Regions from separate parts of the Pseudomonas xanthosomatis genome, predicted to be linked through region 1. Evidence: riboswitches for the same ligand, from Rfam matches in the RefSeq annotation. Region 1 holds a riboswitch; each other region holds the start of a gene.
What was found. A riboswitch is a leader RNA that binds a small molecule or an ion and turns the genes downstream of it on or off. The one in region 1 is predicted to bind cobalamin.
Positions count from the first base shown of each region.

Region 2: another riboswitch for cobalamin. It lies ahead of KSS93_RS18920 (ABC transporter substrate-binding protein); the one in region 1 lies ahead of cobW (cobalamin biosynthesis protein CobW).
Region 3: another riboswitch for cobalamin. It lies ahead of KSS93_RS14390 (TonB-dependent receptor); the one in region 1 lies ahead of cobW (cobalamin biosynthesis protein CobW).

Region 1 covers NZ_CP077075.1:3,825,960-3,836,169, reverse strand. The annotation lists gene KSS93_RS17100 (transporter substrate-binding domain-containing protein) at 1-2,990, opposite strand, end outside; gene KSS93_RS17095 (response regulator transcription factor) at 2,995-3,609, opposite strand; gene KSS93_RS17090 (DUF1272 domain-containing protein) at 3,817-4,059, opposite strand; gene cobM (precorrin-4 C(11)-methyltransferase) at 4,124-4,876, opposite strand; gene KSS93_RS17080 (cobalamin biosynthesis protein) at 4,904-5,302, opposite strand; gene KSS93_RS17075 (CbtA family protein) at 5,302-5,997, opposite strand; gene KSS93_RS17070 (CbtB domain-containing protein) at 6,019-6,204, opposite strand; cobalamin riboswitch at 6,303-6,525, opposite strand; cobalamin riboswitch at 6,586-6,779, shown strand; gene cobW (cobalamin biosynthesis protein CobW) at 6,880-7,947, shown strand; gene cobN (cobaltochelatase subunit CobN) at 7,951-10,210, shown strand, end outside.
Region 2 covers NZ_CP077075.1:4,297,437-4,307,646, reverse strand. The annotation lists gene KSS93_RS18925 (FecCD family ABC transporter permease) at 1-378, opposite strand, end outside; gene KSS93_RS18920 (ABC transporter substrate-binding protein) at 375-1,388, opposite strand; cobalamin riboswitch at 1,513-1,710, opposite strand; gene KSS93_RS18915 (acetyltransferase domain-containing protein) at 1,830-2,996, opposite strand; gene KSS93_RS18910 (BCCT family transporter) at 3,241-4,875, opposite strand; gene KSS93_RS18905 (FAD-binding oxidoreductase) at 5,139-6,266, opposite strand; gene KSS93_RS18900 (aromatic ring-hydroxylating oxygenase subunit alpha) at 6,271-7,527, opposite strand; gene KSS93_RS18895 (LysR substrate-binding domain-containing protein) at 7,643-8,590, opposite strand; gene KSS93_RS18890 (aldehyde dehydrogenase family protein) at 8,707-10,158, opposite strand; gene KSS93_RS18885 (NAD(P)-dependent oxidoreductase) at 10,155-10,210, opposite strand, start outside.
Region 3 covers NZ_CP077075.1:3,206,692-3,216,901, reverse strand. The annotation lists gene KSS93_RS14400 (GNAT family N-acetyltransferase) at 183-752, shown strand; gene KSS93_RS14395 (outer membrane beta-barrel protein) at 802-1,548, opposite strand; cobalamin riboswitch at 1,674-1,878, shown strand; gene KSS93_RS14390 (TonB-dependent receptor) at 1,988-4,099, shown strand; gene yghU (glutathione-dependent disulfide-bond oxidoreductase) at 4,278-5,117, shown strand; gene KSS93_RS14380 (amidase) at 5,334-7,037, shown strand; gene KSS93_RS14375 (helix-turn-helix transcriptional regulator) at 7,226-7,921, shown strand; gene KSS93_RS14370 (pyridoxal-phosphate dependent enzyme) at 7,935-8,846, shown strand; gene KSS93_RS14365 (TetR family transcriptional regulator C-terminal domain-containing protein) at 8,935-9,549, shown strand; gene KSS93_RS14360 (M24 family metallopeptidase) at 9,589-10,210, shown strand, end outside.

The DNA.
Region 1 (10,210 bases):
AGGGTCAGTTGGCGGTCGTCCTGCGTCAGGTGGCGCAGCTTGGCCAGCTCGAAGCCACTGGCCCTGTGTGAAGTTGACTGCGGTTGCCCGGTAAAGGGCAGTGGTTTGGCTGTGGCCAAGCTGGCCTGCAAGGCGCGCAGGCCCAGGGGCTTGAACAGGCATTCGTCCATGCCGCTGGCCAGGCAGCGCTGGCGCTCTTCGGCCTGGGCATTGGCGGTGACGCCGATGATCCGGCAGCGTGGCCGTTTCAGGGAGTGCTCCAGGGCACGGACTTGGCGGGTGAGGGCGTGGCCATCCATTACCGGCATGTTGCAGTCGGTCAGCAGCACATCGAAGTGGCCGGCCTGCCACAGGCCCAGCGCCGCTTCGCCGTGTTCGGCCAACGCCACCTGGTGGCCGAGCGAGCCCAGTTGCTTGTGCAGCAGCAACAGGTTGGCGGGGTAGTCGTCGACCACCAGAATGCGCAGCGCCGTGGTGCCCTGAGCGCTTTCATCCGCAGCGCCTGGCATGTCGGCGGCGGGCTCGGCCTGTTTCAAGGTGAGATGCACATCGACCTGGGTGCCAAGGCCCTCCAGGCTTTGCAGACTTAGCTCGCCGCCCATCAGTGTGCACAGGTGGCGGCTGATCAACAGGCCCAGGCCGGCGCCTTGGCGGCCAGCGTGTTCGCCGGCCTGGGCAAAGGCCTCGAACAGCCGGGCCTGGTCGGCGCTGCTGATACCCACGCCGCTGTCACTGACCTGCAATTGCACGGCAAGCATGCCTTGCGCAGCAGGCGTGCCGCGCAAGGTTACCTGCACCTGGCCGCGCTGGGTGAACTTGATCGCGTTGCTCACAAGGTTGGCCAGCACCTGCTTGAGCCGCAGCGGGTCGGCCTCGACCCAGCACGCAACTTCGGGCACCGAGGCTTGCAGGGCAATGCCTTTGGCCCGGGCATTGCCCTCGAACATGCGCAGCACTGCTTGCACCAGGGCGCGCAACTCGACAGGCACAGCTTGCAGGGTCATGCGCCCGGATTCGATGCGCGAGATGTCCAGCACATCGCCAATCAGATCGAGCAGTCCGACCGCAGAATCGTGGGCGGTCTCCAGGGCCTGGGGGTCGTTGCGGCCCTGCCGGCTGTCCTGCAGAGCCAGCTCCAGCAAGCCTATGACAGCGTTCATCGGGGTGCGTATCTCGTGGCTCATCACCGCCAGGAAGGCGCTCTTGGCGTGGCTTGCCTGCTCGGCATCGACCTTGGCCTGGCGCAATTGCTCAAGCAATGCGCGGCTTAAGCCCAGTTGCGCTTGCAGGGCGCGCTGGGCCTCGGTGCGCTGGTGAATCAGCTTGCGCAGGTAGAGGTTCCAGAACAACACCCCGGCCAGTACCGCACCTGCCAGCAGCAATGCCTGGATCGCCAGGCTGCGGTAATTGCGCCAGGGGCTGTCGCTGGCCACGGCGCTGCTGCGCCAGCGGTCGACCAGTTGGTCCAACTCGTCAGGAGGCAGGCTTAACAGCGCCTTGTCGAGGATTGCCTGCAACTGCGGCAGCGCCGGGTTGACGGCAAAACTTGCCGCTATCGGCTCGTCGCCAAGTTGCACGGCAACCCTGACCTTGCCGTTGCCCAGCTGGTTGATGAAGTGGTTGGCATTGATCAGCGGGCTGAGGGCAGCATCGGCCTTGCCATTGATCACTGCTTGCAGCAGCTCGAGCGGATTCTTAGCTTCCACTACCCGCTGGCCAGGCAGCTCCGGGCGAAGCGGTGAGCCTTGCAGCACGGCGATTCGCATGTCGCGCAGCGGCTGCCCGGTGTCCAGCAGTGGTGCATCGGCACGAGTGACCAATACCCGGGGACTGACCATGAAGGAGTGGGTATAGCGCAGGCGACTGGCGTCACGGGGGTCGTAGCCGATGGCGCCAAGCATGTCGACCTTGCCCTGCGTTACAGCGTCGAGCATTTCGTCGAACGAGTCTGCCATCACGAATTCGAAATGCAGGCCGGTACGGCGGCTGATCTGCTCCAGCACATCGATGGCGATGCCACGGGGTTGTTGCAGGGCATCGCTGAAGGTCAGGGGGGCGAGGCTGGTGTTGATCATCACCCGTACGCTGGGGTGTCGAGCGATCCAGTTGCGCTCCTCGGCGCTCAGCGTATCCAGGCGTCGATCCAGCAGGGTTGCGGTGCTACCGCGTGTCCAGCGGTTCAGAATGTTCAGGCGCTCGCTGTCGCCGATGCGTTGCAGCGCCTGGTTGACCAGTTGCAGCAAGCGCTGCTGGTCACGGTCCACGGCGAAGGAGAAGGTGCTGGGCGGTGCCTTGACCAGGTGATCGATGGCGACTAACCCCTGGTAGCCCCTGCCGATTACATAGTCGGTGCTGATGGCATCGCCCAGATACGCATCGGCCTGCCCCAGGGCGACGGCGGCGACGCCTGCCAGGGTAGAGCGCTGCAGCACCAGCCGGGCATTGGGGTAGAGCTGGCGCACGGCTTCGCTTGGCCAGTAGTGATCGACCATGGCCAGGCGCATGCCGGTCAGGTCGTCAGCGTTGCGCAGGGGGTGGCCGTGACGGGCGACGATCACCGGCAGGTCGTCGGCATAGGGCTGGCTCAATGCCAGCCCTGCATCGGCGGCTTCGAAGGCATTGGAGCTGCCCAACAGGTCTATTTCCCCCCTGTGCAGGGCGGCAATGGCCTGGGCGCGGTCAGGGTAGCGGATGACCTGTACCGGAACGCCCAGCTGTTCGCCGATCAGGCCGGCATAGTCGGCGCTCAGGCCCTCGTAGTCGGCCTGGCTGGTATTGATGTCGAAGGGGGGGTAATCGGGGTGCGAGGTCCCCAGGCGTAGGCCGTTATGCAGCGCCAGCCACTCGCGGTCGGCAAGCGCCAGACGCAGCGGTGGCACGGCGCTTTGCGAGCGGGCCAGCAGATGCCTGGGTTCGCCGGCCGCTTGCGCCAAGCCGGGGGCGAGCGCGAATGCGGCCAGCAGCAGGCACACCAAGGTGCCTTTGCCCATGGTCTCAGACCACGTTGTTGCGTTTGGCCAGGTCGACCATTTCCACCAACGATTCGGCTTTGAGCTTTTCAAGGATCCGGCCGCGGTAGGTGCTGATGGTTTTGGCGCTGAGGTTCATCTGCTCGCCGATCAGCTTGTTGCTCTGCCCGGCGCACAGGCGCCGCAATACCTCCATTTCACGGTTGGAAAGCAGGCCGAGGCGTTCGTGCTCGCTTTCCAGGGTGTTGCTGTTCACTGCCATCTGCGGGAAGGTCGAATACCCCTTCACCAGCGCCTTCAGGGCGAAAACCAGTGCGTCGAGGTCCTCGTCCTTGTTCACGAAGGCACAAATGCCGGCGTCCATGCAGCGGCGCACATAAAGGTCGGCGGGCTGGCCGGTCAGGGCCATGATCTTGGGGGGCGGGTCCAGCAGCTTGAGGCGTTTGATCACCTCCATGCCGTCCAGGTCGGGCAGTCCGATGTCGAGGATGACCACGTCGGCCCTGGTCTTGGCAGCCAAGGTGGCGGCCTCCTTGCCCTTGCCGGTTTCACCGACGACGGTGAAGCGCTCGTTCTCGAGCAGCATGCGCACGGCAAGGCGAACGATGTGGTGGTCATCGACCAGCAGCACGGATGTCATGCAATCACTCCTGTTGAATTGAGCCCGCGTCCTTTGATCCAACAGGCTCAGGTCTGGGGCTGCGAAGCCGGGGCAGCGCACATTACGGAGATTCAGGAGCCTTGGTAATAGGGGAGTATAGGTGTGTTGAAAAGACAACGCGCATTTGTTGAAAAGGACTACAAAAGGGCCTTGGACAGCCCTCTTGCTCATGGCTGGTGTTTAGCGTCAGGCGCAGGCGGGGTGGGCCTTGTGCACTCGCTGGGTTGAAGCGGGGTTGTTGTGCAAGGCCCGGCCAACCCGGGTTGGCCGAGGGCTCAGCTGGCCGCCGCAATTCGGGCAACCACTGCTGAAATGCTGCGCGGCGCAGGCGCTGCAGAAGGTGCATTCGAACGAGCAGATCAGAGCATCCGGGCTGTCACCGGGCAGGTCGCGGTCACAGCATTCGCAGTTGGGGCGTAGCTCGAGCATGGCGTGGCTTCCGTGGTTGGCAAAGCCTGAGTGTGCTACGGCGCCCTGCTACCCGGCAATCGGCTCAGCGCCCGGGGCGGTAAAGGTGGGCGTGGCCGGCGCGGTACAGCGCCGAATCGGCGAACGGCGCATCGCCCAGCACATGGCCGACCAGGATCAGCGCCGTGCGCCTGAAGCCCTTGCTGGCAACCTGTTCGACGATGTCCGCCAGGGTGCCACGGGCCCAGTCCTGGTCAGGCCAGGTGGCCCGGTGCACCACGGCCACCGGGCAGTCGGCGCCGTAATGCGGTAGCAGTTCGTCGACGATGCGTGCCAGGTTGCGGATGCCCAGGTGGATGGCCAGGGTGCAACCATGCCGGGCCAGGTCGGCCAGTTGTTCGCCGGCAGGCATCGGCGAGCTGTCGCCGTAGCGGGTCAGAATCACCGTTTGTGCCACCTCCGGCAGGGTCAGTTCGCAGCCGAGCAGGGCGGCACTGGCAGCGGTGGCGGTGACGCCTGGGATGATCTGGTAGTCGATGCCCAGCTCGCGCAGGTGGCGGATCTGCTCGCCGATGGCGCCGTACAGGCTCGGGTCGCCGCTGTGTATGCGGGCCACGTCCTGGCCGTTGGCGTGGGCCTGGCGCATGGCATCGATGATCTGCTCCAGGTGCAGCTCGGCACTGTTGATGACGGTGTTGGCGCGGTGCCCTTCGAGCACCGCAGGCGGCACCAGGGAGCCTGCGTAGATGATCACCGGGCACTGGTGGATCAGGCGTTGGCCCTTGACCGTGATCAGCTCGGGGTCGCCGGGGCCGGCGCCGATGAAGTAGACCGTCATGAAAAATCCTTGCAGAAAAAAGGCGGATTATCCGCCGTACGCCAGCGCCAGGGTAGCGCCGCCCAGTATTTGCCGGGGCACGCGCAGGCGGGGCGTTGCGCAACGGGTACCGGCCAGCGCCAGGGCAGTGCTTTCGGCGACGCCCCAGCAGCCGGTCTGGGCGAAGGCTGCGGCCGAGCGTTGGCTGAGCAGTGGCTCGAAGCCAAGCAGGTGCTCGGCATCGAAACAGATGAGGGGCAGCCCCAGGCGCTCGGCCAGTGCCAGCAACCCGGGCTCGCGGGCTTTGCGCCGGATGCTGGCGAGCCCATGCAGGGCGTTCAGCGACAGGCCGTGTTCGGCCAGGGTCTGGCGCAGCAGCACCGCCAGGGTTTCCACTGGGCAACCCCGGCGGCAGCCAAAGCCTGCGAACAGCGCAGGGGTAGACATCAGGCGGCGCTGGAGCGGCGGAACAGCCATGCGCTGAGCAGGCCCAGGGCCAGCCAGAATGCAGCGTTGGTCAGCCAGGAGGCGATCTTGAACTGGGTTTCAAGGGCTTCGGGGGCCAGGCTTTCGTGTACCGGTGGTTGCGGCGCGCCAATCACATGCGGGATCACCAGCAGCGCCACGCCCAGCACCTTGAACAACCAGTGCCGTGCGAATACCAGCAGCGCAAGGCCGGCAGCCGTGGCGGCAGCGGTGCCGATCCACCAGCTTTGGCGCAGGCCTAGGTCGGCTGCGGCGGTGCCCGGCAACTCCGGTGGCAGGCCCAGGGTCGGTGCCAGGCAGAACACCGCAAAACCCGCCAGCCCCCACCAGGCGCCGGTGCGCACCCGGCCCGGCTCACGCAGGCTGTACAGCGCCGCGAGAATCAGGGCAAAACCCACCGCCACCACCAGGTTGCCACCGGTGGTGGACAGCACGCGCTGCCAGCCATCTTCCGGTGACCAGGCCTCGCCGCCGTGTTCGTGCTCATGGGCTGCGCCGGCCCCGCCGTGCTCGTGGTGTTCGGCGGCAGGTGCTGCGCTCTCGTAGGTTTCGGCCTGCAGAATCAGCGGGGCCACCCAGAAACTTTGCAGCAAGGTCAGCAACAGGGCTGCGAGCAGCCCGCTGAAGCCCGCGGTGCGGGCAATGCGCGTAATCATGCAGGGATTCTCGGTAACCGGTCAGTGGCAGGGGAAGGCAGCGCTGTGGCGGGTGTCGTGGGCCGCGTTGTGCACGGCCTCGATGTGCGAGAAGCCGGCAAAGTACACCAGGCACAGGCCCAACAGGCTGGCGCTGACGGCGATGACCATGCGCTGGCTGAGGGAGGTAGGGGTGGCGATGCTGTGTTTGGCGGTGCTGATTGGCATGACGCGTTCCTCTGCTGCTTTTGTTGTGGCAACGGGCAAGCGCGGCGACCCCGGGCATGAGCGCCCAGGGGATACGACAGCGCCCGCCCACCGCGGGGTGTTGATATGGCGTCCAGGCCGGTCTCCGGGCTGGCGAGGTGGAGCGGGGCTCCAGGTTATGCGTTTCCTTCCCATGCCGGACTGCTGGCACAGTGGTTCAGACGCATCACTCGCTTACCGTTGCGGGGGCAGCACCGGCTTTGCCAGGCCTTGTAAAAGGCACTTGGCGCACCGGTTTCCCGTTTCACCCCCAATGGGGGCACCTTGACGCAGTGCGCTAGCAAATCACGGGGCAGGGCGGGCGTCAATCGCCGCGGCGGTTGACCGGATTGCAGGCACTGCGTAGCCTTGCCGCTTCGAGGTTCTCCGGCTGCTGCCGGAGCTAAGACGGGAACGCGGTCCAAGCCGCGGCTGCCCCCGCAACTGTAGGCACTAGAGGTTGGCACAGCCACTGCGCACGCGCGGGAAGGCGCCAACCCGCCGGCAACCGCCGGCACGGTGCAAGCCAGGAGACCTGCCTCGCAACGTTTTCGACTTTAAACCGGGCGGGGTGATCCGGTGGCGAACGCGCCCGGCCGGCAACGCCCGTGGCTGTCGCGCCGCATGCCCGCGCCACTGCAGCCAAGGGCACCTCCCATGAAAACACTGGCCAAGCTCCCCGTCACCATCGTCACCGGCTTTCTCGGCTCGGGTAAAACCACGCTGCTGCGCCATATGCTCGACAACGCCCAGGGCCGCCGCATCGCGGTGATCGTCAACGAATTCGGCGAGCTGGGCATCGACGGCGAAATCCTCAAGCAGTGCAGCATCGGCTGTAGCGAAGAAGAGGCCAACGGCCGCGTGTACGAGCTGGCCAACGGCTGCCTGTGCTGCACCGTGCAGGAGGAGTTCTTCCCGGTGATGCGCGAACTGGTGGCGCGCCGCGGCGACCTCGACCACATCCTCATCGAAACCAGCGGCCTGGCCCTGCCCAAACCCTTGGTGCAAGCCTTCCAGTGGCCGGAAATCCGCAATGCGTGCACGGTCGATGCGGTGATTACCGTGGTCGACAGCCCGGCCGTGGCCGCCGGCACCTTCGCCGCCTACCCCGACCAGGTCGACGCCCAGCGCAAGCTCGACCCCAACCTGGACCACGAATCGCCGCTGCACGAACTGTTCGCCGACCAGCTGGCCAGCGCCGACCTGGTGGTACTTAACAAGGCCGACCTGATCGACGCCGAAGGCCTGGCCAAGGTGCGCGCCGAGGTGGCCGAAGAGCTGCCGCCGGCGGTCAAGGTGATCGAAGCCAGCAGTGGCCGCCTGCCGCTGGAAGTGCTGCTGGGCGTGGGCGCCGAGTCCGAGGCGCATATCGATGGCCGCCGCACCCACCATGATTCGCACCACGACGGTGACGAGCATGACGACCACGACCATGACGCCTTCGACTCGATCTCCATCGACCTGCCCGAAGCTGACGAGAACCTGTTGCTCGATGCTCTGACGCAACTGGTGACCGAGTTCGGCATCCTGCGCGCCAAAGGCTTCGCCGCGATCCCCGGCAAGCCGATGCGCCTGCTGATCCAGGGCGTGGGCACGCGCTTCGACAAGCACTTCGACCGCGCCTGGCGCAGCGACGAGGCGCGCATCACCCGCCTGGTGCTGATCGGCCAGGACCTCGACGCCGTACAGTTGGAAGCGCGCCTGCGCCAGGCCCTGGGCGCCTGACCGATGCACCTGCTGCGGACCCAGCCCGGCGGCTTCGTGCCGGACGACAGCATCGCCGACCTCGGCCAGACACCCGCCGATCTGGTGATCCTCTGCAGCGGCGATTCCCACCTGGCACTACTTGCCGAAACCGCCGAGCAGTTGCCAGACGACTTCCCCAGCCTGCGCCTGGCCAACCCCATGCAGGTGCAGAACCACGCCTCGGTCGACCTGTATGTCGATGAAGTGCTGCGCCATGCCAAGGTGATCCTGGTTTCGCTGCACGGCGGCGTGGGCTATTGGCGCTACGGTGTCGAGCAACTGGTAGAGCTGGCCAACCGCGGTGTGCAGCTGATTCTGGTGCCGGGCGACGACCGCCCGGACCCGGAGCTCACCGGCCTGGGCACGGTGGTTGGCGAGCAGGCCGAACGGCTCTGGCACTACCTGCGCCAGGGCGGCAAGACCAACGCCTTCAACCTGTTCAACTGCCTGGCCACCCAGTGGCTGGGCCGTGACTACGCCTGGGACGAGCCGCAGCCGTTGCCGCGCACCGCGGTGTACCACCCGGCCCAGCCCAGCGCCACGCTGCAGAGCTGGTACGGCGAGTGGAACCCGCAATGGCCGGTAGCGCCGCTGCTGTTCTACCGCTCGCATCTGCAGGCGGCCAACACTGCTTTTATCGACGTGTTCTGCCAGCGCTTGCAGGCCTGTGGCCTGAACCCGCTGCCGATTGCCGTGGCCAGCCTCAAGGAGCGCGCCTGCCTCGAGCAGGTCGAGGCGTGGCTCGATGAAGTGCAGGCCGAGGTGATCATCAATACCACAGGCTTTGCCCTGTCCAGCCCCGAGCAGCCCAACCTGCGCCCGCTGCGCCGCGACGTGCCGGTGCTGCAGGCCATCTGCGCCCAGGACAACCAGCCCGCCTGGCAACAAAGCGAGCAGGGGCTGGGCGCGCGCGACCTGGCCATGCACATCGTCTTGCCCGAGCTGGACGGGCGCATCATCACCCGCCCGGTAAGTTTCAAGGACCTGGCCTGGCGCAGCGAGCGCAGCCAGTCCGATGTGGTCTGCTACCGGGCGCACCCCGAGCGCATGGACTTCGTTGCCGAACTGGCCCGGCGCTGGGTCGAGCTGGCAAGGCTCGGCAACGCCGAAAAACGCATCGCCCTGGTGCTGGCCAATTACCCGACCCGCGACGGGCGCATCGGCAACGGTGTCGGCCTGGACACCCCAGGTGCTGCGCTGAACATCCTCCAGGCCCTGCAACAGCAGGGCTACCCGGTGGCCGGGCTACCCGACAGCGGCACCGCGCTGATTCACCAGTTGCTGGGCGGGGTGACCAACGACCTCGACCACCTCGACCAGCGCCCCTGCGCGCAAAGCCTGAGCCTGGCCGACTACCACGCAGCCTTCGCCGCGCTGCCCGAGGCCAACCAGCGCGCCGTGCTGGAACGCTGGGGCGCGCCCGAGCAGGACCCGATGTACCGCAGCGGGCGAATGATGGTCGCCGGCCTGCGCTACGGCCTGACGTTCGTTGGCATCCAGCCGGCGCGCGGCTACCAGGTGGACCACAGCGCGGTGTACCACGACCCCGACCTCGTGCCGCCCCATGGCTACCTGGCGTTCCACTTCTGGCTGCGCAACGGCTTTGCCGCTGACGCGGTGGTACATGTGGGCAAGCACGGCAACCTGGAATGGCTGCCGGGCAAGGGTGTGGGGCTGTCCAGTGAATGCTGGCCGGACGCGCTGCTCGGCCCATTGCCCAACGTCTACCCGTTCATCGTCAACGACCCGGGCGAGGGCGCCCAGGCCAAGCGCCGTACCCAGGCGGTGATCATCGACCACCTGATGCCGCCGCTGACCCGCGCCGAGTCCTACGGCCCGCTGCGCCACCTGGAGCAACTGGCCGACGAATACTACGAAGCACAACTGCTGGACCCGCGCCGGGCGCGGGAGCTACAGCGCGATATCCTCGAGCTGGTCAAGGCCAACCATATCGACCGCGAGTTGCAGCTTGAGGGCCAGCTCGACGATGCGGCAGTCTGGTTGCCGCGCCTGGACACCTACCTGTGCGACCTCAAGGAATCGCAGATTCGCGACGGCCTGCACATCTTCGGCCAGTCGCCCGCCGGGCGCCTGCGCCGTGACACCCTGCTGGCCTTGCTGCGGGTGGAGCGTGGTGACGGCAAGGGCGCCAATGCCAGCCTGATCCGCGCTTTGGCCAAAGCCATGGCGCTGGCCTTCGACCCGCTGGACTGCGACCTCGGCGCGCCTTGGCAGGGCCCAC
Region 2 (10,210 bases), 470 kb from region 1:
GGCGCCGCCGGACAGCGACAGCGCGGCACCACCCAGCCCCAACAGGCCCACCGCCACCGCGCCGGTGGAAGCACCGGCGGACAACCCCAGCAGGTAGGGCTCGGCCAGCGGGTTGCGCAGCAGCGCCTGCAAAATCACCCCGCAGGTAGCCAGCCCGGCGCCGCAGGCTGCGGCCACCAGGGTGCGCGGCAGGCGGTAGTTCCAGATGATGCCGGCGTCGATCGGGTCGAGCACGTGGCCGGCCTGCCACAAATGGTTGGCCAGCACCTGCCACACCACCTGCGTGGTGACGCGGGTTTCACCGATGGCGATACCGGCCAGCAACGCGGCCAGCAGGGCCACCATTGCAGCAAGGCTCAGGGGGAACAGGCGGCTCATGGTTGCGGCGCTTTACCCGTGGCGAAGGCGGCGGACAACCGCTCCAGGCCCGTGAACAGGCGGATGCCGGCCTGCATGGCGTCGGCGTCGAGCACGATGATGCGGCCGTTTTTCACCGCCTCCATGTTCTTGGCCACCGGGTCGTTACGCAAGAAATCAAGCTTCTTCTGGTAGTCGTCGGCGGGGAAGCGGCGGCGGTCCATGCGCGCGATGATCAGCCAGGTGGGGTTGGCCTTGGCCAGGGTTTCCCAGCCCACGGTGGGCCATTCTTCGTTGGACTCGACCACGTTGCGCACGCCCAGGGTCTGCAGCATGAAGTCGGCCACGCCCTGGCGGCCGGCCACGTACGGGTCCATCTCAAGGTCGGCGCTGGAGAACCAGAACAGCGCGCTGGTGTGGCTCAGGTCCTTGCCGGCCAGTTGCTGGCGGGCGTGATCCAGCTGGCCCTTGAGCTCGGCGTTGAGCTGTTGGCCACGGGCCTGCACGTCGAAGATTTCGGCCAGTTGGCTGACGCTCTTGTAGATGCTGTCGACCTTGAACGGCTGCAGGCGGGTGCCGTCGGCGCCCACCAGGTTGTCCTTGCCTTCGCAGTCCGAGGGCAGCAGGTAGGTGGGGATCTTCAGCTCGTCGAACTGCTCGCGGGTTGCCACCACGCCCTGGGCGCCGACCATCCACTCGAACTGCACCGCCACCAGTTGCGGGCGCTTGCCCACCACCGCTTCGAAGCTTGGGTCGTTGTCGGCCAGGCGCGGCACCTTGGAGTTCTGCGCGGCGTACTCGGGCAGCACGTTGTTGAACCACAGCGAAGTGCCGGCCAGCTTGTCGCCAAGGCCCAAGGCGTAGAGCATCTCGGTGCCGGCCTGGCCGATGGTCACGGCGCGCTCGGGGGCCTGGGCGAAGGTCTGCGGGGCGCCGCAGTTGTCGACGGTGAGCGGGTAGTGGGTGGCGGCGGCCTGGGCGAGGCCAGTCAGCGACAGGCCGGCGAGCAGGGCGGCGAAACGGGGCAGCATGGTGGGCGATCTCCTATCTACGGTGCACGGAATGAACGCACGGACAGGCATCGCCGGGCCCGTCGCGCAGGGCGAGGGGCAGCACCCGCAAGGGGTGGAGATGGCCATCCCGGACACCCCGCCGGTTGGTAAATGTGTGCCGGCAGGTCTCCTGACTGGTGCGTCCTGGCCCGGCGCCAGCCTTCCCGGATACATGATCCAGTGGCATCGATGGCGCGGGCTCGGCACCTACAGTTGCGGGGGCAGTTCCCTTTGGCACGCGCTGGGCGGGCTGGGGATTCCCTATTAATTCCTGGTGGAAACCGGCGGCGGGCATGGTAGACCATCGACCGGCCGGTGGAAATGGTTTTGACCGTTGCAGCCTTGTCGCGGGGCACACCCGCTGCCACGCCAAGCCCCGTGTGCGGGCTTGTGGGAGCGGGCTTGCCCCGCGATCGGCCGTCAAAGGTATTTCAGCCAGGCGATATCACGCCGACGCGCCTTCAACCGGGCAAACCAGCGCACCGGCAGGTACAACGCCGCCGCCAGCAGCACCGAGCCCAGCCACACCGCGCCAATGCCGTCAAAGCCGAAGTACTCGCCATGGTTCTGCCCGAACAGCGCCACGCAGGCCACGTACAGCACTTTCAGCACATACAGGTGCAGCAGGTAGAAGAACATCGGTGCGGCGCCGAATACCGCCAGCACGCCGATCCAGCGGGCCGCGCCTGCGCGCTCGAAGCCGCGCAGCAGCAACAGGCCGCAGCCCAGGGTCAGGCTCAGGAACAGCAGCGACGGGGGGTATTTGGTGATGTTGAAGAAGCTCATCAGGGTCTGGGTGAGCGCCGGGTAGCTGTGCCATGGCGCTTCGCCGTAGCCGTTGAGCAGGCGCAGCACCACGAAGCCCAGCAGCGCAGCGCTGCCGGCCAGCAGCAGGTGCTTTTGGCGTACGCCGGCATTGCTGCTGCGGCCGAACCACGGCCCCAGGGCGTAGCCCAGCGCGATCACGCCAATCCACGGCAGCACCGGGTAAGAGGTGCGCAGGCGCAGGCTGTCGGACACCTCCAGCCAGCCACGGTCATGCAAAATTGCCCACGGCACGTGCATCGCCGACTCCGGGCCAAAGTGCAGGCCGTCCAGCAGGTTGTGCCCGGCCACCAGTACCACGCCCAGGGCCACCAGCGCGGCGCGCGGCAGGTACACCAGCAGCGACAGGGCGATCATGCTCACGCCGATGGCCCAGATCACCTGCATGTAGATCACGCTCGGCGGCAGCTGGAAGGTCCAGGCGAAGTTCACCAGGGTGAATTCCAGCACCACCAGGAACAGCCCGCGCTTGAACAAGAATGCCGACACATCGGCGCGGCCCTGGTACTTCTCGCCGTACAGGTAGGCCGACAGGCCCGTCAGCAGCACGAACACCGGTGCGCACAGGTGGGCCAGGGTGCGGCTGGCGAACAGGCTGGGGTCGGTGACATCGACGTTCATCGGGTCGCTGACCTGGCGGTGCAGGAAGAAGGTCTCGCGCACGTGGTCGAGCAGCATGAACAGGATCACCAGGCCGCGCAGGGCATCGATGCTCTGCAGGCGCTGGGTGAGCAGGGTAGGGGTGGCTGAGGCGCTTGTCATCGGGGTTGGGTCGCAGGCAGGAATGGGTGTCAAATGAAACGTTATCTTATAACTATTTATTCATTTTGGCACAGCCATTTTTTGCCATGCGCGAGCGCACAGCCCGCTAGGAGCCGGCTTGCCGGCAATAGGGCACGAATCGGCGACACAAAAAACCGGGGCTGCGCAATGGCAGCCCCGGTTCTTCGTAGCATGGCGCGGGCGGTGCCCGTGATCGCCGGCAAGCCGGCTACAGGAGGTGGCGTCAGTGGCTTTCGACGACGGTCCCGGCCACCACACGCACAGCTTCAGGGGCAGGGGTGCCCAAGGTCACCGACCCTTCATAGGCGCGCAAGCTGCGGCACAGGCTGTAGCCGGTCAGCAGCATGTACAGCGCGATCGGCAGCCCCACCACGATACTGGCCATCTGTATCGCCACCAGCCCGCCGGCAATGATCAGGCTGGCGGCGATGGCGCCCTCCAGCACGCACCACATCACCCGCAGCCAGTTCGGCGGGTCGATGCTGCCCAGCGAGTTGAGCATGCACAGTACCTGGGTGCCGGCGTCGGCGGCGGTGACGAAGTGCACCGCCAGCAGCAGGCACACGATCACGCTGAGGATGGCGCCCACGGTGGGGCCGTCCAGGCGCTCGAGCAGGGTGAACATCGCCGTGGTGGTGTCGTGGCGGGTGGCCTGCAGGATCGGGCCACCGGTAAAGTCGCCGGCCACGCTCTGCTCGGCCACCGGCAGCGCGGCGTGGGCCTGGCGTGCCTGCTGCTCGTCCTTGAGCGCCGAGCCGCCGAACACCGCCATCCAGATCATGGTCACCAGGGTGGGCACCAGCAGTGCGCCGAACACCAGCTCGCGGATGGTCCGCCCGCGGGAAATCCGCGCGATGAACAGGCCCACGAACGGCCCCCAGGTCATCCACCAGGGCCAGTAGAAGGCGGTCCAGCTGTTCTGCCAACCGCTGTTGGCCTGGCTGTCGGTCCAGAAGCTCAGGCCGACGATGTTCTGCACGTAGTCACCGGCCGACTCCAGCAGCAGGTTGAGCAGGTAGTTGGTCGGGCCCAGGGCCAGCACCACCAGCATCAGGCCGATGGAGATCCACATGTTCACCGTGCACAGGCGCTTCATGCCCTTGGAAAGGCCGGCCACCAGTGAAATCGAGGCAATCACCGTGACCACGGCGATGATGCCCAGCTTGAACGACAGGCTCACCGGCACGCCGAACACGTCGTTAAGCCCGGCGTTGATCTGCTCCACGCCCATGCCCAGCGATTGCGACACGCCAAAGGCGGTGACTGCCGCACCGATGATGTCCACGGTGTGGCCGATGGGCCCGTAAATGCGCTGGCCGATCAGCGGGTAGAGCACCGAGCGCAGCGCCAGCGGCAAGCCTTCGCGGTAGGCGAAGTAGGCCAGGCCCAGGCCGATCACGGTGAAGATCGCCCAGGGGTGCAGGCCCCAGTGGAACAGGGTCAGGCGCATGGCCATGGCCGCCGAGGCGTCGGATAAGCCTGGGGTGAAGGGGTTGCTGGCGTAGTGCAGCACCGGTTCTGCAACCGACCAGAAGATCAGCCCCACGCCCATGCCGGCGCTGAACAGCATGGCGATCCAGGCTGGGAAGCTGAACTCCGGGCGTTCGTCCGGGCGGCCCAGGCGCAAGGTGCCGTAGCGGCTGAAGGCGACCACCACCAGCAACACCAGTACGCCGCTGACCAGGGCGATGTAGAACCACTTGAGGTTGTCGAGGATGGCGTCGGAGGCACTTTTGAATACCCCGGCGGCCTGTTCGCCCTGGGTGGCGCACAGGGCCACGAAGGCCATGACGATAAGCAGTGACCACACTGTCACCGTAGGGTTGAGGCCTTTGAACAGGCCATGGTTTGCACGCATCGGCTATTTCCTTTTTATTGTTGCAAGTCGCGGGGCACAGGGGCTGCGCTTGGCTTTGTCGCTGAGTGGGGGGTGCAGGATTGTTCGGCGGGAGGGTTTGCCTGTTGGTTGGAGGTTGATTCAGAAGCTCGTGGGAGCGGGCTTGCCGCGCGATAGCGATGCCGAAGCCGATACCGCTATCGCGGGGCAAGCCCGCTCCCACGCTGTTCGCCGCAGCCGCACGGATGCCTCGGAAATTGCAAAAGGCGCCCGCAGGCGCCGTGTCAGAGGTCGATGACCAGGTCCGAAGTGGGCCGGCTGCAGCACAGCAGGCGCAGGCCCTTGTCGATTTCACGCTGGCGGATGCCGCCGTTGTGCTGCATCTGGACACTGCCCTCCAGCACCGCGCTCTTGCAGGTGCCGCACACCCCCTGGCTGCAGGAGGAGGGCACCACCGCGCCGGCCTGTTTGGCCGCGGCCAGTACGGTCTGGTCGGCGCGCATGGTGAAGGTCTTGCCCGAGCGCGCCAGTACCACGGTGAAGCTGTCCTGGGGCTGGCCTGCTGCCGGCGCCGGCGCCCGGGCCGGTTCCGGCTCGGCGCCGATGTCGAAGCTCTCCTGGTGGTAGTGCTTCAAGTCAAAGCCGCCATCGCCGAGCAGGGCCTTGGTCGCGTCCATGTAGCCCTTGGGGCCACAGGTGAACACTTCGCGCTCCTTGAAGTCGGGGATCTGCCGTTGCAGCTCCTTCAGCGACAGGCGCCCCAGCGGGCCGGCCCAGTCGGGTTCGTCGCCTGAGCTCTCGCAGAAGAACAGCGTGCGCAGGCGCGGCATGCTCTTTTCAAGGCGCGCCAGTTCATCGCGGAAGATGATGTCCTTGGGCGTGCGCGCGCTGTGCACGAAGACGATATCCAGGTCGGCGTGCAGGTCGGCGGCTGCCCGGGTCATGGCCATCAGCGGGGTCACCCCGGAGCCGGCCGACAGGTACAACAGCTTGTGCGAAGGGCCCGCCACCGGGGTGAAGATGCCCGCCGGGCCCGAGGCCGCTAGCGCGGCGCCGGCATGCAGGTTGTCGTGCAGCCAGTTCGACACCGCGCCCCCCGGCACCCGCTTGACCGTGATCGAGAAGGTGAACGGCCGGGTCGGGGTGGACGACAGGGTGTAGCAGCGCGACACGCTCTGCCCGTCGATCACCGGCGACACGGTGAGGAACTGGCCGGGCTCGTAGGCCAGCGCCTGGTAGTCCGGGCAGTGGAAGGTGAAGGTCTTCACGTCGTGGGTTTCGGCCACCACGCTCAGGCATTCGATGCGCTTGCCTTCGCCGCTGCCCCACTGGGCGCCGAAGGCAGCCCAATGGTCGGTGTCGGCGAAGCGCTGGTCGGCGCGCAGGGCAGCGATGTTCTGGTACTGGGTCATGGCATCACACTCCGTGGGCGGCCAGGCGCGAGGCATACCAACGCGCGAACTGGTCGACGTAGGGCTCGGTGAACACCGAGTAGGCGCCGGGCACGAAGGCCGGGTCCTGGGTGCCGCTGTGGGTGATGGCCACCAGCGCGGCGTCCTGCTGGGTGGTTGCCACCCACACTTCGGTGAGCTTCTGCAGGTCGTAATCCACGCCTTCGACGGCGTCCTTGTGCACCAGCCACTTGGTGCGCACCAGGGTTTGCTCGGGCGACAGCGGGATGATCCAACTGATCATGGCGTGGTCGCTCATCACGTGGCACCACGCGTTGTTGCCCCACAGGTGGGTGTCGCCCAAATCCTTGCGGGTGAGGTTGCCCAGCAGCTTGGTGCAGGCCACTTTAGTGTCGAGGGTTTGCGACTCGCCGCTGCCGGCGATGATCATGCGCTGGGTGCGGAACTGGGTCGGTGCGTCGTCGGCCAGGTGCTCGACGGTCTGCCACAGCAGGCCCGAACGCTCCCAGTCGGCTTCGATGCCGGCCTTGCGGATCTGATAGGCATCAAAGGAGGCGCGGGCCTCGTCGGTCATCTCGTCAAAGCTCACGCCGAGGTCTTCGGACTGGTACGAGACGATCAGTTCGGGGTGGGTGCCTTCGCAGTGGTAGCACTCACGGTTGTTCTCCATCACCAGCTTCCAGTTGCCTTGCTCGACGTAGTCCAGCTCGTAGGCAATTTTGGTGTTGGTCAGGTCGAACGGGGCGAAGCGCGGGCCCATCACCTCTTCGAGGTCTGCGATGTCCTCGGGCGGGTTGTCGCTCAGGCAAATCAGAATGTGCGCGCCGATCACCTTGCAGTGCACCGGGATCAGGCTGCGGCACTTGGGGTCGAAGTCCTTGCCCATGTTCTTGACGTGCTTGAGGCTGCCGTCCAGCTCGTAGGTCCACTGGTGGTAGGGGCACACCAGCATGCCGACGGTGGACTTGCCGGGCGCCTTGAGCCGGGCGCCGCGGTGGCGGCAGACGTTGCGGTAGGCACGCACCTGTTCGTCGTCGTCGCGCACGATCAGTACCGAGGCCTTGCCGATGTCCACGGTGAATACATCACCGGGTTCTTCCACATCGGCGGTGACTGCAACTTGAATCCAGTGTTTATAGAAAAAGATATCCAGGTCGGTGTCGAAGATATCCTGGCGACTGTACAGTTCGCCGGCCATGCCCACGCCCGGTTGACGCGCGGCAATAAGGGCCCGATGAGATTTGAGGGAGGCGGTTATCATGTGAAACCTCAGGCACTTTTATTATTGGATAAGCAAGGCTTTATATGGGCTTGATTATCAAAGTGGCCTAAGGGAGCGTCAATGCGGTTAATTTTCCGCTTCGCATTACTTCAAGTTATTCATGCGCCGAGGGGGTGGCGACCTTGCCCTGCAGCCACTGGACGATGGCCCAGGTCTGCTGGTCGACGCGCCGGCCATGGGGCACGATCACGTAGTAGGCCTCCCGGGGCCTGACCACGAAGGGTTCCAGGCGCACCAGCTCGCCGCTGTCGAGCAGGTGCTCGACCAGCCGCCCCCAGCCCAGGGAGATGCCGTAGCCCTGCAATGCGGCGTTGACCGAGTCGGTGTACAGGCTGCAGCGCAGGTTGGTGCGCAGGGTGCTGGGGGTATGGCCCAGGCCCTTGAACCAGGTGGGCCAGGTGTACCAGCCCTCGGAGGTGGAGGCGGCGTCGAGCAGCCCGGCCACGGCCAGTTCTTCAAGGGTTACCGGGGCCGGGTTGCGCGCCAGCCAGGCCGGCGAACACACCGGGAACACCTCTTCCTCGAACAACAGGATCGAAGTGCCGTCCTCCCACTTGCCATCGCCGAAACGAATATCCAGGTCATATTCGCGGGTGCGCAAATCGCCCATGAACATTTGCGTGGCCAGGCGCAGTTGTATATTGGGTAAGTTGTCATTCAGCGCGTTAAGCCGGGGCATGATGCGAAGTTGTGAAAACGGCGCAGTGGAGCCCAGCACTATTTCATGCCGGCCACAGCCCTGGGCAATTTGATCGAAGGCGCTGGCGACCCGTTGCAACGAGTCGGAAATGATCGAAAACAGCAACTCGCCGCTTTCGGTAAGTTGAATGTTGCGGTGCGAACGGTGAAACAACAAGGCGCCGATGTTTTCTTCGAGCACCTTGATCTGCTTGCTCACCGCGGCCTGGGTCACGCCCAGCTCTTTTGCCGCCAGGGTGAAGCTGTTGAGCCGGGCCACAGCCTCGAACTGCAGCAGGGCGGTCATCGACGGGATGATGCGCCGGTAGCCTTTGGGTTTGTGGGTGCCGTCTGCTGTTGTCATTGTTGTACCGAGGGGGCAGGGGATCGGCGGAGTATGCCAGATGGCGGTGACTGTATCGGCAAGCCCGCTCCCACGGAGAACGCGTGGGAGCGGGCTTGCCCCGCGATAAGGCCCGGTCAGGCCAACTGGTAGGTGGTCTTCACCCGGGTAAAGAACTGTCGCGCATGGGTGCCTTGCTCGCGCGAGCCCAGGCTGGAGGCGCCGTTGCCGCCGAACGGCACGTGATAGTCCACCCCGGCGGTGGGCAGGTTGACCATCACCATCCCCGCCGAGCTGTTGCGCTTGAAGTGCTCGGCATGGCGCAGCGAGGTGGTGACGATACCGGCTGACAAACCGAACGCGGTATCTTCGGCAGCCGCAAACGCCTCGTCGTAATCACGTACTTTGAGCACGCTCAGCACCGGCCCGAAAATCTCCTCGCGGTAGATGCGCATGTCAGGCGTCACTTCGGTGAACAGCGCCGGGGTGAAGAAGTACGCACCCGCGGCGTTTCCCACGGCCTCGCCACCACACACAAGCTTGGCCCCTTGCTCGCGGCCGCTGGCCACGTAGGCGAGGTTCTGCTCCAGCTGGCGGCCATCGACCACCGGGCCGATATCGGTGCTGGCCTGCTGCGCATCACCCACCTTCAGTGCGCGGGTACGCTCGGCCAGGCGTGCGACGAATGCGTCGTGAATGCCCTCGGTGACGATCACCCGGGAGCTGGCGGTGCAGCGCTGGCCGGTGCTGTAGAACGAGCCGTTCAGGGCCGCTTCCACGGCCTGCTCAAGGTCTGCGTCATCCAGTACCACCAGCGGGTTTTTACCGCCCATTTCCAGCTGCACTTTCTTCATGCCTTCAGCGGCCAGTTTGGCAATCTGCCGGCCGGTGTTCTCGGAGCCTGTGAAGCTGATGCCGTCTACCTGCGGCGAACGGATGATCGTGTCGCCGACGCTGCGCCCCGGGCCGATCAGCATGTTGAACACACCGGCCGGCAGCCCTGCACGGGAGATGATCTCGGCCAGTGCCCAGGCCGAGGAGGGCACCAGTTCGGCGGGCTTGAACACCACGCAGTTGCCGAAGCACAGCGCAGGCGCAATCTTCCACGCCGGGATGGCGATGGGGAAGTTCCACGGCGCGATAATGCCCACCACGCCCAGCGGCTGGGTGAACACGTCGATGCCCACGTCCTGGCGCACCGACTGGTATTTTTCGCCCTCGGCGCGCAGGGCTTCCTGGGCGTAGAACTTGAACGAGCGCCCGGCGCGGTCCACTTCGCCCAGGGCTTCGCGGACGATCTTGCCTTCCTCGCGGGCCAGCAGCACGGCCAGCTCTTCGCGGCGAGCGAGGATCTCGCTGCCGATGAAGTCCAGCGCATCGGCGCGCTGCTGCGGGTTGCTGCGCCCCCACGCAGGTTGTGCGCGGCGGGCAGCGGCGATGGCCTGTTCGGTGAGCGCCTGGTCTGCGCGCTCGAAGCGCTCGATCACCTCGCCGGGGTTGGACGGGTTGCGGTTTTCCAGCATGTCGGTGCTGCTGCCCAGGGCGATGAAGGCGCCATCGACGTAGCTGCTTTTGGTGGCGAGGGTCATGCGCTGCGAATCCTTTTTTCGGTGCCCTGGCGGGCGAAGAAGTCGGTGATGT
Region 3 (10,210 bases), 620 kb from region 1:
ACTGCCTGGTGTTGCCTTTACCGGCCTCATCGCGGGCAAGCCCGCTCCTACAGGGGGCGCATGGCCTTTCAGACCTGCGCTGTACCTGTGGGAGCGGGCTTGCCCGCGATGGGGCCATAACAGGCTTGCTCCCAATCGCCACACCCCCCAGACTTGCCTGCCCAGCCCGCCCAGGTAGCCGCATGATCCACATCCGCCCCATGACCCCGGACGACTTCGAACGCTTCTGGCCCACCTTCCAGGCCATCGTCCAGGCCCGCCAGACCTACGCCTTCGACCCCGCCCTCGACCAAAGCCAGGCCCGCCAGCTGTGGCTGCAAGCGCCCCTGCATACCCTGGTGGCCGAAGAACACGGCGAGCTGCTCGGCTCGTACTACCTCAAAGCCAACGCCGCCGGCCCTGGCAGCCATGTGGGCAATTGCGGCTACATGGTCTGCGAGCACGCCCGTGGCCGTGGCGTGGCGCGGCTGATGTGCGAACACTCGCAAAAGCTCGCGCGCCAGGAGGGTTTTCTGGCGTTGCAGTTCAATTCGGTGGTGGCCAGCAACGAAGTGGCTGTGGCGCTGTGGCACAAGCTCGGCTTCGACACGGTCGGGCGGTTGCCCAAGGCCTACCGGCATGCCCAGCTGGGGCTGGTGGACTGCCTGGTGATGTACAAGTGGCTTGCCGACGAGCCGGTGGTGGAAAAGCCTGCGCTGTTGATCGGGCGCAAGAACATCGAGGCGCGGGTGTCGCGACGACGCGGGCGCTGATGCCCGGTAGCGGCCCTGTCGCCGGCAAGCCGGCGACAGGACACTTTGATCAGAACGCCAACCCGACCTTCACGCCAAACTCGTCACGCTTGAGCTTGTTGTTGTCCAGCACCGGCGAATCGCCATCGACCTTGTACTCGGTGCGGGTGTAGTACACCCCGGCCTGCACCGGCATGCTGCCCTGCTGGTTCATCAGCAAGGTGACTTCGGCGTAAGGGTTGGTGCGGTCCTTCATGTCGACACTGTCGCTGCCAAAATCGTCCACCTTGATGCGCGCACGGCCGTCGATAGTGTGGCGGGCGCCCACTTCGAAACGCAGGGTCGAGGTGTCGAACTGGTGGTTGTAACCCAGCGCCGCCTTGGCGAAAGGCGATTTGTAGGTCAGGCGGGTATCGAGGTCGTTGATCTCGGGCTCGAAGCGGGTCCAGCTGTAGCCACCGCCTACGGTGACATCGACGAAGTTGCGCGCATCCAGCGCGGCGCGCCAGCCCAGGTCCAGTTCGGCCTGGGCCTCCTTGAGCTTGTTGTCGTTCTTCTTGCCGTACTTGGCCTCGGCCCCCAGCTGATAGATCAGCCCGGACTCGGCAGTCATCTTGTTGCCGAAGCTGGCGAACACACCGCCCTGGCCCAGGTGCTCCTTGTCCGAGCTGCTGCCGCCCTCGAACTTGAAGCTGTCGTACGAGCCCAGCAGGCCGAAGGTGAACAGCGGGTCGGTGCTGGGTGCGGCACTGGCGGCCAGGGGCGCGCCCATCAGTGCCAGCAGGCAGGCGTGGCGCAGCGGGTTACGGATGAACATTGGCAAAAGTCTCCATGACGTAAGTGAATGACAAACCAGCCCTTCGAGACAACGTCATTGGGAAAAGTTCGGAAAAAAATCAGTAAAAACTGCTAAACCATTGCCCCGTCACACTTTTGGTGGTCAGATGCGCGCCAGTTTCAGGTGTCCTGCGCCGCCGCGCGCAGGGTGAAACGGGAAGCCGGTGCGTCGTTTTTGCGACAAGTCCGGCGCTGCCCCCGCAACGGTAAGCGAGCGAACCCTTCGACACACCACTGTGCCTTGGCATGGGAAGGTGAAGGCTTCACGACCCTCGCAAGCCCGGAGACCGGCCTGAAGCCTTACTTGGCAACCCGCGGTGGGCGGGCGCAGGCCGGTATCCGCGTGCGCGCCTGCGTGCGTGGTTCGCCTTTGCGTGTTTTCCACCGGGATCCATTCATTCCTGCAGCAGTGGAACGACATGTCCCGATTCAGCAAGCTCCACCCCCTGGCCGCCTGTTTGGCCGTCGCCCTTCCGGCCTTGGCCGACGAACCCCTGACCCTGCCTTCCACCGCTGTTACCGACAGCCAGGAGGCACGCAGCATCGACCTGGCCACCCCGACCCCGGCTGGCTCGCGGCTGAACCTCAGCGCCCTGGACACCCCCGCCAGCACCAGCACCCTCAGCGAGGCACAGATCCAGCAGCGCAACAACGCCACCGTGCAGGACGCCGTAAGCCGCACCCCAGGGCTGACCTTCATCGGCACCCCGGGCGACGGCGGCACCGGCCTGTCGGCGCGCGGCTTCACCGGGCAAAATTCGGTGATGACCCTGTTCGACGGCGCACGCCTGTACACCGGTGCCGGCACCCAGACGTTCCCGGTAGACCCGTGGATGGTCGAGCGTATCGATGTGCTGCGCGGCCCGGCCTCGGTGCTGTACGGCGAAGGCGCCACCGGGGCGACGATCAACGTGGTCCCGAAAAAGCCGCTGACCGGCGAGGTGCGCAACCACCTGCGCCTGGGCTATGGCTCGTGGGGCCGCCAGCAACTGGGCATGGACAGTGGCGGCAGCTTGAGCGAGCGCTTGAGCTATCGCCTGACCCTCAACCAGCAAGCCGGTAACGGCTACGTTGACCGCACCGAGTCGCGCAGCCTGGCCCTGAGCGCCGCCCTGCGCTTCGATGCCAGCGACAACCTGAGCTTCACCCTGGCCCACGAACGCGGTGACGCGCAGCCGGCCAACTACTACGGCACCCCGCTGATCGACGGCCACCTGCGCGACAGCCTGCGCAAGAAAAACTACAACGTCAGCAACGATGTGCAGCGCTACCACGATGAATGGACACGCCTGACCACCGACTGGGCCCTGAGCGACAGCGTGTCGGCCAGCAACCAGCTGTACTACATCAAGAGCCGCCGCCACTGGCGCAACGCCGAAAGCTACAGCTGGGACCCGTCCGCTTCTGCGGTGCAGCGCGGCAGCTTCCTGGAAATCCGCCACAACCAGGAGCAGGTCGGCGACCGCCAGAGCTTCACCTTCGACCACAGCCTGCTGGGCCTTGCCAGCAAGACCGTGGTGGGCGTCGAGGCCAACCGCATCCGCTTCAACATCGACAGCAACTTCCCCTACGAAGACGGCAGCAGCGACCCGCTCGACCCGTGGCACCCTGCCCCCGGCCCTTTCCATAGCAACAGCCCGACACAACCGCAGATGCTGTCCAAGGTCAACACCGTCGCCCTGTTTGCCGAAAACCGCACCCAATTGAGCGAGCGCCTGGCGCTGGTCACCGGCATTCGCCGCGACCAGAACCACATCGACCGCGACGACCTGGTCAACAACAGCCGCAACGACCGCAGCCTGCGCGGCGGCAACTGGCGAGCGGGCCTGGTGTATGCGCTCAGCGACGACCTGTCACTGTACGGCCAGTTTTCCACCAGCGAGGACGGCGTCGGCGACCTGCTGACCCTGCGCCCGGAGCAAAGCCTGGACCTGACCGAGGCCAAGCAGACCGAACTGGGCCTGAAACAGCGCTTTTGGGCCGGGCGCGGCGAATGGACCCTGGCGGCCTACCACATCGTCAAAAAGAAACTGCTGGTCAGCGACCCGCTCACCCATGCCAAACAGCAGGCCGGCCAGCAGACCTCCGATGGCCTGGAAGCCAGCCTGGAACTGGCGCTGGGCAACCAGTGGCAGCTGTCGGCCAACGCAGCGCTTGTGCGGGCCGAGTACGACCAGTTCGACGAGGTGAACGGCGGCATCGCCTATGACCGCGCCGGCAACCGCCCCACCGACGTACCGCGGCGCACCGCCAACCTGTGGCTGAACAAAGGCTTCAGCCAGGCGGTAGATGCCGGCATCGGCCTGCGCTATGTGGACGAGCGCTACGCCAACACCGCCAACAGCCAGCGCGTGCCGGGCTATACCGTGGTCGATGGCAATATCGGCTGGCAAGTGCTGCCGGACGTGCGCCTGGGGCTGCAGGTGAACAATCTGTTCGACCGGGTGTATGCGCAGTCGGCGTACAGCGGCGAGCAGTGGTTGCTGGGCACGCCGCGGTCGTACTTTGCCACCGTGGATTACCGGTTCTGAGCGGATGGCCTCATCGCCGGCAAGCTAACGCGCAATCCCGATTGACGCGCCCCCTGCAGGAGCCGGCTTGCCGGCGATAGGGCCAGCCCAGGCCACCAACCATTTGCCCCCGGCGCCGAACCCATGGCATAGATGCACGTCTACCGTGCCTGCACATGCCTTTCAGGAGATCGCGCCCATGAGCAAGTCCCCCTACGTACCGCCCAAAGTCTGGAAGCACGAAGCCGCCTCCGGCGGCCAGTTCGCCAGCATCAACCGCCCGGTCGCCGGCCCCACCCACGACAAACAGCTGCCTGTCGGCAAGCACCCGCTGCAGCTGTATTCGCTGGCCACGCCCAACGGCGTGAAGGTGACCATCCTGCTCGAAGAGCTGCTCGCCCTCGGCCACTCCGGCGCCGAATACGATGCCTGGCTGATCCGCATTGGCGAGGGTGACCAGTTCGGTAGCGGCTTCGTTGAGGTGAACCCCAATTCGAAGATTCCCGCCCTGCTCGACCGCAGCGTCGAACCGCCGGTGCGGGTGTTCGAGTCCGGCTCGATCCTGCTGTACCTGGCCGAGAAATTCGGCGCCCTGCTGCCCAAGGCTCCGGCCGCACGCACCGAGTGCCTCAACTGGCTGTTCTGGCAGATGGGTTCGGCGCCGTACCTGGGCGGTGGGTTCGGCCACTTCTACGTGTATGCGCCAGAGAAGTTCGAGTACGCCATCAACCGCTTCACCATGGAGGCCAAGCGTCAGCTCGACGTGCTGGAGCGGCGCCTGGCCGACAGCGCCTACCTGGGCGGTGACGAGTACAGCATCGCCGACATCGCCGTATGGCCCTGGTACGGCCAGCTGGTGCGCGGCAACCTGTACGGTGCGGCCGAGTTTCTGGCGGTGCACGAGTACCCCAACCTGCAGCGCTGGGCCGAAACCATCGCCCAGCGCCCGGCGGTGCAGCGCGGCACCCGGGTCAACCGCACCTGGGGAGATGAAGACACCCAGGTGCCGGAGCGGCATTCGGCGGCTGATCTGGATTGATGCCTCGTGGGAGCGGGCTTGACCCGCGATGGATGGCGCCGGCTGCGCCGGTATCGCGGGGCAAGCCCGCTCCCACACCAGCATTCATGCCCCGCCAGCGCGCCCGGACTGCCGCGCTGCAACGAACCATTTCCCCGCTGCATGCCTGCGTGCAACAAGACCTTCTTGCTACACTCGCCGCCATGATTTTTCCACCTGCACAACTGTGGTGACAGCATGATCGAGGTAACCGAGGTTTCCATTGCCGAGCTGCGCAACGCGCTCGAGACCGGCCGCACGACCGCCGTGGAGCTGGTCAAGGCCTATCAGGCACGTATCGACGCCTTTGACGGCAAACACACCGCCACCGCACTCAACGCCGTGGTGGTGCGCAACCCCGAGGCACTGAAAGAGGCCGAGGCCTCCGACGCCCGCCGCGCCCAGGGCAAGACCCTCGGCCCGCTGGACGGCATCCCCTACACCGCCAAGGACAGCTACCTGGTCAAGGGCCTGACCGCCGCCTCCGGCAGCCCGGCGTTTCAGCACCTGGTCGCCCAGCGCGATGCCTTCACCGTCGAGCGCCTGCGCGCCGGCGGCGCCATCTGCCTGGGCAAGACCAACATGCCGCCGATGGCCAACGGTGGCATGCAGCGCGGCGTATATGGCCGTGCCGAAAGCCCGTACAACGCCAAGTACCTGACCGCCCCCTTCGCCTCGGGCTCGTCCAACGGCGCCGGCACCGCCACTGCCGCCAGCTACAGCGCCTTCGGCCTGGCTGAAGAAACCTGGTCCAGCGGCCGCGGCCCTGCCTCGAACAACGGCCTGTGCGCCTACACCCCGTCGCGCGGGGTGATCTCGGTACGCGGCAACTGGCCGCTGACCCCGACCATGGACGTGGTGGTGCCCTACGCCCGGACCATGGCCGACCTGCTGGAAATCCTCGATGTGGTGGTGGCCGACGACAGCGACACCCGCGGCGACCTGTGGCGTTTGCAACCCTGGGTGCCGATCCCGGCAGCCTCCAGCGTGCGCCCGGCTTCGTACCTGGACCTGGCGGTGCCAGCCGACTCGCTCAAGGGCAAGCGCTTTGCCGTGCCGCGCATGTACATCAATGCCGACCCTGAAGCCGGCACCTCGGAAAAGCCCGGCATCGGCGGCCCGACTGGCCAGCGCATCAACACCCGCGCCAGCGTGATCGCGCTGTGGCAGCAGGCCCGCCAAGCGCTGGAAGCAGCCGGCGCCGAAGTGGTCGAAACCGACTTCCCGCTGGTGTCCAACTGCGAGGGCGACCGCCCGGGCGCACCCACCGTGTACAACCGCGGCATGGTCAGCAAGGAGTTTCTGCATGACGAGTTGTGGGAGCTGTCGGGCTGGGCGTTCGACGACTTCCTGCGGGCCAACGACGACCCGCAACTCAACCGCCTGGCCGACGTCGACGGCCCGCAGATCTTCCCCCACGACCCGGGCACCCTGCCCAACCGTGAAGACGACCTGGCCGCCGGCATGGACGAGTACGTCAACATGGCCAAGCGCGGCCTGAAAACCTGGGACCAGATCGCCAGCCTACCGGACGGCCTGCGCGGCCTGGAAGCCACCCGCAAGCTCGACCTCGAAGACTGGATGGACGCCCAGGGCCTGGATGCGGTGCTGTTCCCCACCGTGGCCGACGTGGGCCCGGCAGATGCCGACGTAAACCCGGAGTCGGCGGACATTGCCTGGAGCAACGGCATCTGGGTGGCCAACGGCAACCTGGCGATCCGCCACCTGGGCGTGCCGACCGTCACCGTGCCGATGGGCGTGATGGCCGATATCGGCATGCCGGTGGGCCTGACCTTCGCCGGCAAGGCATACAGCGACAACAATCTGTTGAAATTTGCCGCGGCCTTCGAGGCCACAGGTTCGCGCCGCATGATCCCGCCGCGCACGCCGAAACTGAGCTGATCGCAACACCCCTGTAGGAGCTGGCTTGCCAGCGATAGGGCCCGGCCTGCAAACCACGATGCTGGAGTTGCGCCGTGGCTGACGACCTCATCGCCGGCAAGCCGGCTCCTACAGGGGGCCAGCGACCACCTGGAACAATTCAACAAAGCATGCAAAAATCAACCATCTGTTGATTAGAGCCTGCCCGCATGACCGCTGCCCAAGAGCGCAAGCTCACCTTCACCGTCCTCAAGGCCGCCCTCCAGGCCCTGGCCAGCGTTGCCCCGCGCAATGTAGAAATCCTCCTGCACGACCTCGACCACCCCGAACACTCGGTGGTGGCCATCGCCAACGGCCAGCTGTCCGGGCGCCAGGTCGGCAGCCCGATCCTCGCCGCCCCCGAGCAGGACCAAGGTTTCAAGGCCCTGATGCAGGCCGCCGACGGCCAGCCCGGCTGCGCGCCGGTGGTGCTGCCCGACTACCCGACCACCCTCAAGGGCCGGCAGCTGCGCAGCGCCACGGCGATCTTCCGTGACCGCGACGGCCAACCGTTCGCCAGCCTGTGCATCAACACCGATGTCACCGGCCTTGACGCGGCCATGGCCTTCATCCAGCACTTCCAGCCGCTGGGGGCCAGCCCGGGGCAGGCCAACAGCGTGGAACCGGCCGCCGACATGGCGGTACTGATGGCCGAGATCATCCAGGCTGCGCTGCAACGCAGCGGCCAGGGGCGGATGAACAAGCAGGCCAAGGTACAGGCCGTGCGCATGATGCAGGAGCGCGGCCTGTTCATCGTCAAGGGCGGCGTGGAGAAAGCCGCCGAGGCCCTCGGCGTGACCCGCTACACCATCTACAACTACCTGGAGCAGCTGCGCGGCGAACACGCCCCGGCTGCCCGCGACTGACCCCGGAGCCGCCATGCCCTTGCACATCCACACACCCTTGATCGAGTCCCGCCCACTGTCGCTCAGCGCCGGGCGCCCGGTCTGGCTCAAACTTGAAGCCCTGCAGCCGTGCGGCTCGTTCAAGCTGCGCGGGGTCGGCCATGCCTGTGAAACCCACCACGTCCGCGGCGCCCGGCATTTTGTGTCGTCGTCGGGCGGCAACGCCGGGCTGGCGGTGGCCTATGCAGGGCGCCAGTTGGGCGTGCCGGTGACCGTGGTGGTGCCCGAAACCACCAGCGCACGCGCCATCGAGCTGCTGCGCCTGGAAGACGCCACGGTGGTGGTGCATGGCGCCTCCTGGCAAGAAGCCAATGCCCATGCGCAGACACTGCTGGGCCCGAATGACGCGTTCATCCATCCGTTCGACGACCCGCTGCTGTGGGGCGGCCATGCCAGCATGGTCGACGAGGTGGCGGCGGCCGGCTTCAAGCCCGATGCCGTGGTGCTGTCGGTGGGCGGTGGCGGTTTGCTCAGCGGTGTGATCGAGGGCCTGCAACGCAATGGCTGGGGCGATGTGCCGGTGCTGGCGGTGGAAACCGAGGGCGCTGCTTCGCTGCATGCGGGCATGGCCGCCGGGCACACCGTGGAACTTGCCGGTATCACCTCGGTGGCCACCTCGCTGGGTGCCAAGCGGGTTGCCGAGCGGGCGCTGGCCTGCACCCGCGAGCACCCGGTGCACAGCCACCTGGTCAGCGACCGCGAGGCCCTCCTGGCCTGCGAACGGCTGCTGCACGAACACCGCCTGCTGGTGGAGCCGGCTTGTGGTGCCGCGCTGGCGCTGCTGGAGCGGCCGGATGCGTTGCAGGGTTACGGCAATGTGCTGGTGATCGTGTGTGGCGGGGCGACGGCCACGCTTGCGCAGATGCGCGCCTGGCTCGGCCAATGAATTGCCCCCCATCGCCGGCAACCAGCATGGCAAAGCCGCCCTCTATCGCTATATACTTTTTGATACAGCGATTTAGAAGTCCCCTGCCATGCCCACTATCCGTGATCGCAACCAGCACCTGATCCTCGAAGCCGCCAGCGAGGAATTCGCCGTACACGGCTTCGCCGCGGCGCGCATCGACGCCATCGCCGCCCGCGCCGGGCTGCCGCGGCCCAACGTGTTCTACTACTTTCGCAACAAGCGCCTGCTGTATATCGCCGTGCTCGACCTGGTGATGCAACCGCTGCTGCTGGCCTCGCGCCGCCTGGTCGCCGACCTGCACCCCGAGCAGGCCCTGCCGCGCTACCTCAAGGCCAAGGCCGAAGTCGCCCGCCAGCACCCGCATGCCACGCGGGTGTGGCTAAAAGAAATGTTGCACGGCGCCCGCCACCTGCCCGGCAACAGCGCCGAGGAGCTGCGCCTGAGCGTGCGCCAGAACCTCGCCTGCCTCAGCGCCTGGATGGACCGCGGGCTGATCGCCCGGGCCTGCCCGCAACATCTGCTAGTGTTCCTCTGGTCCACGCCCCTGGCCACCTTGCGCTTCGGCGAGGCGCCAGGCAGCGCCAGCCAGGTCAGGCCCAGCCGTGCCTCGACCCAGGCCATGGTCGATATGCTGCTGCGCAGCCTGCGCCCGGACGCGCTGGCGGTGGGCAAGACCGCCTGATCGCTACATCAAAAAAATACAACGAAAAGGAGTACCGGCATGAACCATGCCGCCAAGGAAGCCGTAGGTGCCCAGTACCAGCTGGACCTGATGAAGCACGCCCAGCGCATGACCTGGCAAGCCGTCGAGCGCATCGCCGACGGCATCCGCCCGGGCATGCGCGAGTCCGAGGCGCGTGCCCTGGGCCAGCAGGTGCTGGAGCAGCTGGGCATGCAGCGCCTCTGGCACCCCACGCACATCCGCTTCGGCGCCAACACCCTGAAGACCTTCAAGCAGCGCTCCGACGGCGACCCGGTGCTGGGCGAACAGGACATCTATTTCATCGACATGGGAGTGGTGTGGGAAGGCCACGAAGGCGATGCCGGCACCACCTTCGTCACCGGCAACGACCCGCAGATGGTCGCCTGCGCGGCAGCGGTGAAGGCCCTGTTCGACGAAGTGGCGGCCTGCTGGCGCAGCCAGGGCGTGACCGGGGTCGCGCTGTACGACTTCGCCGCCGAACGCGCCCGGGCCATGGGCTGGGTGCTGAACATGGAGATCAAGGGGCACCGGGTCAGCGACTTCCCGCACTCCATCTACCGTGCCGGCGATTTGGGCGCGTTCGAAGGGCAACCGGGGGCCGGGCTGTGGATTCTGGAAATCCAGATTGCCCACCCGACGC